One region of the Streptomyces thermocarboxydus genome, then DNA from elsewhere that is predicted to be linked to it. Evidence: riboswitches for the same ligand, from Rfam matches in the RefSeq annotation. Region 1 holds a riboswitch; the other holds the start of a gene.
The links. Region 1 has a riboswitch for glycine ahead of gcvT (glycine cleavage system aminomethyltransferase GcvT). Riboswitches for the same ligand answer to the same signal wherever they lie in the genome.

Region 1 (3,201 bases):
GCTGACGGACTTGGTGGACTCCAGCTCGCCGCAGGTCTCGCCCGCGGTCACCGTGTCACCGACCTCGGGGAGCTGGACGAAGACCACGTCGCCGAGCGCGTTGGCCGCGTGCTCCGTGATACCGACCGTCGCCACGCCGTCCTCGGCGGCCGACAGCCACTCGTGCTCCTTGCTGTAACGCAGGTCCTGGGGGTTGCTCATGGCCTGAATTCTCCTGTACGCGGGAAACTGCTGATGACGGGGAGGGCACGCCAAGCGGCCGGACGGGTGGGACCCCCGTGCCGCGGACGCGCGGGAAGCAGCCCGAAGGCCGGCTACGACGGTGTCACTTCTGCCGCTTGTAGAACGGCAGCGCCACGACGTCGTACGGCTCGTGGCTGCCGCGGATGTCCACACCGACGCCCTCGGTGCCCGGCTCCGCGTGGGCGGCGTCGACGTAGGCCATGGCGATCGGCTTGCCCAGGGTGGGGGAGGGGGCGCCGGAGGTGACCTCGCCGATCTTCTCGCCGCCGGCGACCACGGCGTACCCGGCGCGCGGCACCCGGCGGCCGTGGGCGACCAGGCCGACCAGGACGCGCGGCGGGTTCTTCTCGGCGCGCTCTGCGGCCTCGGCGAGGGCGGCGCGGCCCACGAAGTCGCCCTCCTTCTCGAACTTCACCACCCGGCCGAGACCGGCGTCGAAGGGCGTGAGGGAGGTGCTCAGCTCGTTGCCGTACAGCGGCATGCCCGCTTCCAGGCGGAGCGTGTCCCGGCAGGACAGACCGCACGGGACAAGCCCGTGGCCCTCGCCCGCCTTGGTCAGCGCCTGCCACAGCTCCACGGCGTGCTCCGGCTTCACGAACAGCTCGAAGCCGTCCTCGCCGGTGTAGCCGGTGCGGGCGATCAGCGCGGGGACCCCGGCCACGGTGCCCGGCAGACCGGCGTAGTACTTCAGGCCGTCCAGGTCGGCGTCCGTGAGGCTCTTCAGGATCGCCGGGGACTCGGGGCCCTGCACGGCCAGCAGTGCGTAGGCGTCGCGGTCGTCGCGCACCTCGGCGTCGAAGCCCGCGGCCCGCTCGGTCAGCGCGTCCAGCACCACCTGGGCGTTGGAGGCGTTGGCCACGACCATGTACTCGGTCTCGCCCAGGCGGTAGACGATCAGGTCGTCCAGGATGCCGCCGTCCTCACGGCAGATCATCGTGTAGCGGGCGCGGCCCGGCTTCACGCCCGAGATGTTGCCCACCAGCGCGTGGTCGAGGAGGGCGGCGGCCTGCGGGCCGGTGACCGTGATCTCGCCCATGTGCGAGAGGTCGAAGAGGCCGGCCCGCGTGCGCACGGCGGTGTGCTCGTCGCGCTCGGAGCCGTAGCGCAGGGGCATGTCCCAGCCGGCGAAGTCGGTCATCGTCGCGCCGAGCGACCGATGCAGGGCATCGAGCGCGGTGCGGCGGGGTTCGGTACTGCTCATCGGTCGGTCTCCCAGGGGGCATGACGGCGAGGTCGTTCCTCCCCATCTGTCATCGGAACCTGAGAGGTTCGCCATGACCACCGGTCCTACGGCGGTCAGGACTTGCACCTTGGGTGAGGCCGCCGGAGCACTGCGACGGCGGCCCGCTTTTCAGATGTGCCTCGCCCGCGCGGTAACGGTGCCTGAGAGATTCAAGGGAGGGACTTGCTCCTTCGGCGCCCCGGCGGCACAGGTGCCGGGGACTCTCCCGCGCGGATTCAAACGGCCGGTATGCAGTTGGCGCGCACATCATTGCACGCATCGTGGGACACCGGCAGGGGGCCCTTGCCGAGGGTGAACGGCTCGTGCAGGCTCGGTCACAGGGAGCTGTGACAGGCCTGTGTCGGAATGAGCACGCAACCGAGAGCGACCTGGCATTACCTTCTCTTTACACGCGGCGGGGATCGGACCTCCGTATCCGGCCCCAGGGGAGGACGACCACGGTGAACAGGCCCACGGCGTACGCCGGCACCACAGGCGTCGCGCTGCCTCGGCAGCACGCGTCCCGGGCCGCAGGCGCCCGGGACGCGGCTCCCGTCCCCCTCGTCCAGGACCTGCGGGCCCGCTCGGGCCGCAGCCCGCGCGCCCTGCTCTTCGGCCCCCGCGACCTCGTCGTCGTCACCGGGCTGCCCGGCAGCGGCAAGTCCACGCTGATGCGGCGCGCGGTGCACGGCGAACGGGTCGACTCCCAGGACGCCCGCGACCGCTGGGACCGCCGCATGCCCCGCCTGCTGCCCTACGCCGTCTACCGGCCCCTGGTGCGGCTCGCCCACTACGCCGGACTGCGCCGCGTGCTGCGCTCCGGCCGGCCGGTCGTCGTGCACGACTGCGGCACCCAGGCCTGGGTGCGGCGCTGGCTGGCCCGCGAGGCCCGCCGCCGCGGGGCCGCGCTGCACCTGCTGCTCCTCGACGTCCCGCCCGAGGAGGCCCTGGCCGGGCAGCTGGAGCGGGGCCGGGGCGTCTCGCGTTACGCCTTCCGCCGGCACCGCACGGCGTGCGCCCGGCTGCTGGAGGACGTGGAGTCCGGCCGGGTGCCGGGGGGCTGCGCCTCGGCGGTGCTCGTCGACCGGGACGCCGCGAACGCCCTGCGCCGGATCGGCTTCACCGGCTGACCGGTCGGCGTGAGTCCGGTGCCGGGCCGCCCCCTCGGTTTACTGGCCGGCGCACGCCCTGCGCGGGGGCCGGCCCTTCGGCTGACCGGTCGGCGTGAGTCCGATGCCGGGCCGCGACACAGGCCGACTTGGCCGGCGTGCGCCCGGTGCCGGATCGGCTTCACCGGCTGACCGGTCGGCGTATGCCCTGAATCGGGACGCGGGACCGGCCGACCGTCCGGGGCATGCCGGACGCCGGACCGGCCCTCCGGCCGACCGGCCGGCGAGCACCTCGCGCCGGGCCGCGGGCACCGGCCGACCGGTCCCCGAACGCCCTGTGCGGGACCGGCTCCACCGCTGACCGGCTAGCCTTTCCGTCAAGCAGTGGCATCAGGCAGACGGTGGGCGACAGATGGACTTCCCGGCGGACATCCCGGACCGGACGCACTTCCACCCGCACGGCGGGTGGCCCGGCAACGAACTGGAGGAGGCGCTCTCCGCCTCCCTCGGCGTCCCCTCGGCGGGAGCCCGCATCGTCGAGGTCCTCGGCCGCAGCTTCGTGTGGGTGCCCCTGCCCAACGGCGGCGGACCGCACAGCGGCCCCCTCGACCTGCCCACCATGGAACT
Region 2 (3,201 bases), 4.0 Mb from region 1:
AGGCCCACGGGCACGCCTTGTACGCGATGGCGCTGGCCCGCGACGACCGGCCCGTCGTCGCCGAGCGTGAGACCAAGTCGGTGTCCGTCGAGGACACGTACGACGTGGACATCCATGACCGGGTGCGGGTCGGCCTGGAGGTGCAGCGGCTCGCCGACCGCTGCGTGCGGCGGCTGCGCGGTGCGGGGCTGTCCGGACGCACCATCGTGCTGAAGGTACGGCGGTACGACTTCTCCACGCTGACCCGCTCCGAGACCCTGCGCGGCCCCACCGACGACCCGGCCGTCGTCCGCGAGGCGGCGGCGCGGCTGCTGGACTCGGTGGACACCACGGGCGGCGTACGGCTGCTCGGCGTCGGCGTCAGCGGGCTGGCCGACTACACGCAGGAGGACCTGTTCGCCCAGGCGGCGGGCGGAGCGGCGGAGGACGTCGCCGAGGGCGAGGAGTCCGAGCCCGCGCCCGAGCCGCGCCCCGAGGCCCCGGTGGAACGGCGCTGGCCCGCCGGCCGTGACGTCCGGCACGCCGAGTACGGGCACGGGTGGGTGCAGGGCAGCGGCCTGGGCCGCGTGACGGTCCGCTTCGAGACCCCCGGCTCGGCACCGGGCCGCGTGAAGACGTTCCGCGTGGACGACCCGGCGCTGGAGGCAGCGGAGCCGCTGCCACTGGTGGAGTCGCCACCGGACCTGCCGGCGCCGATGGGACCACCGGAGGCACAGCGGCCTCGGCCGCTGGAAGCGTGAGCGTTGCCGCTTCGACGGCGCGGGTGGGCCACGTGAGTCGCACCGGCGGGATGCCGCGGGCGCCGTGGCGGTGTGCCCGTGGCGGAGGGAACCGGCTCGGTCCGGGGCTGACGGCTCGCCGCGGGGTGTGCCCCCCGTCGGCGGGCTGTCAGGGGCGGGCTTGTGGGCCGACCCGGCCGCGCGGCCGCCCGTGGGCGCGGGGCGTGGCCGGTCCTTGGCTCGTGCGTCGGGTGTCCTGGCCAGGGCGGGCCGTCAGGCCGGTGGGGCGGAAGGGCTCGAGAGACCGTCGCCCCGGTGGTGTCAGGTGTGCTCCTCCTGGCCCGCCAGCTTGCCGAAGTCCCTGTCCGGGAGCGGGGGAGGGGAGGCGACGTCCAGGCCGTAGTGGTGGTACAGCTGGAGCTCCTGCTCCGGGGAGAGATGGCGGCCGACGCCGAAGTCCGGCGCGTCCTTGATGAGGGACCGTTCGAACGGCACGTGCAGGGTCCCGTCGATCAGCTCGCTGGGTTCCAGGGGGACGAAGGCGTCCCGGCTGAACAGGCCGGTGCGTATCGCCGCCCACTCCGGCACGCCGGTGGCGTCGTCGAGGTAGACCTCGTCGATCGTGCCGATACGGGTGCCGTTGCGGTCGTACGCCTTGCGGCCGATGAGGTGACGCGGGTCGATGTCGGTCTGCACGGGCCCTCCACTCGTAGCAAACTCATCCGATAGCACTACAAAAAGGCACAATCGGCGGAACGGCCACTCGAAGGCCGGGGTCGTGACCTCGCTGGTACGCTGGCAACGGCCGCTGACCCCGTGCGGGAGAGTCCTCCAGGCACCACCGGAGGCGCCGAAGGAGCAAATCCTCCCCGGAATCTCTCAGGCACACGTACCGCACGGACGAGGTCACTCTGGAAAGCAGGGCGGGTGTCGACGGCTTCCGCTCTCACCGACGGTGAAAACCGGACCGCCAGCGGCGTTCCGGTGAAGCTCTCAGGTTGAGATGACAGAGGGGGAGGCCGTCCGGGCACCTGCGCCGTGGTGCCCCTCGAAGGTCGTCGGACCAGGAGGCCTCCTCAATGACTGCCCCCCGCACCCCGCTCTCCGAGCTCGAACAGGGAATCCCGTTCGAGCAGCGCCACATCGGCCCCGACCACGAGGCCCGGGCGAAGATGCTGGCCCAGGTGGGCTACGGCTCGCTCGACGAGCTGACCGCCGCCGCCGTGCCCGACGTCATCAAGAACGCCGACGCCCTGGACCTGCCCGGCGCCCGCAGCGAGGCCGACGTGCTCGCCGAGCTGCGCGGCCTCGCAGGCCGCAACCAGGTCCTCGGCTCCATGATCGGCCTGGGCTACTACGGCACCTTCACGCCGCCGGTCATCCTGCGCAACGTCATGGAGAACCCCGCCTGGTACACGGCCTACACGCCGTACCAGCCGGAGATCTCGCAGGGCCGGCTCGAGGCGCTGCTGAACTTCCAGACGATGGTCGCCGACCTCACCGGCCTGCCCACGTCCGGCGCCTCCCTGCTGGACGAGGGCACCGCCGCCGCCGAGGCGATGGCGCTGTCCCGGCGCATGGGCAAGAACAAGAAGGGCCTCTTCCTGGTCGACGCGGACGCCCTGCCGCAGACCGTCGCCGTCATCCAGACCCGCGCCGAGCCGACCGGCGTCGAGGTCGTCGTCGCCGACCTGAGCGACGGCATCCCCGCCGAGCTCGACGGCCGTGAGATCAACGGCGTCCTGATCCAGTACCCGGGCGCGTCCGGCGCCGTCCGGGACGTCAAGCCGGTGATCGACCAGGCGCACGAGCGCGGCGCGCTCGTCACCGTCGCCGCCGACCTGCTCGCCCTCACCCTGCTGAAGTCCCCCGGCGAGCTGGGCGCGGACATCGCGGTGGGCACCACGCAGCGCTTCGGCGTCCCCATGGGCTTCGGCGGCCCGCACGCCGGTTACATGGCCGTCCAGGACAAGATGGCCCGCAGCCTGCCCGGCCGCCTCGTCGGCGTCTCCGTCGACGCCGACGGCAACAAGGCCTACCGCCTGGCCCTGCAGACCCGTGAGCAGCACATCCGCCGCGAGAAGGCCACCAGCAACATCTGCACCGCCCAGGTGCTGCTCGCCGTCATGGCCGGCATGTACGCCGTCTACCACGGTCCCGAGGGCCTGCGGACCATCGCCCGCCGCACCCACCGCTACGCCGCGATCCTCGCCGAGGGCCTGCGCGCCGGCGGCGCCGAGGTCGTCCACGGCGCGTACTTCGACACCCTCACCGTACGGGTCGCGGGCCGGGCCGCCGAGGTCGTCGCCGCCGCCCGCGACAACGGCGTCAACCTGCGCCTCGTCGACGCCGACACCGTCTCCGTCGCCTGCGACGAGACCACCACCCGCGACCAGCTCGCCGCCGTGTGGCGCGCCTTCGGCGTCGAGGCCGACGTCGAGGCCCTGGACGCCTCCGCCGGGGACGCCCTGCCGGACGCGCT

Region 2: it holds a riboswitch for glycine, as region 1 does, so the genes downstream of both, gcvP (aminomethyl-transferring glycine dehydrogenase) here and gcvT (glycine cleavage system aminomethyltransferase GcvT) in region 1, are expected to answer to the same signal.

Annotation. Positions count from the first base shown of each region.
Region 1 covers NZ_CP058273.1:5,006,187-5,009,387, forward strand. Annotated here, with positions in the region: gene gcvH (glycine cleavage system protein GcvH) at 1-201, opposite strand, end outside; gene gcvT (glycine cleavage system aminomethyltransferase GcvT) at 326-1,444, opposite strand; glycine riboswitch at 1,481-1,604, opposite strand; glycine riboswitch at 1,605-1,704, opposite strand; gene AY578_RS23225 (AAA family ATPase) at 1,927-2,595, shown strand; gene AY578_RS23230 (enhanced serine sensitivity protein SseB) at 2,987-3,201, shown strand, end outside.
Region 2 covers NZ_CP058273.1:993,153-996,353, reverse strand. Annotated here, with positions in the region: gene AY578_RS04690 (DNA polymerase IV) at 1-740, shown strand, start outside; gene AY578_RS04685 (PRC-barrel domain-containing protein) at 1,041-1,415, opposite strand; glycine riboswitch at 1,529-1,624, shown strand; gene gcvP (aminomethyl-transferring glycine dehydrogenase) at 1,799-3,201, shown strand, end outside.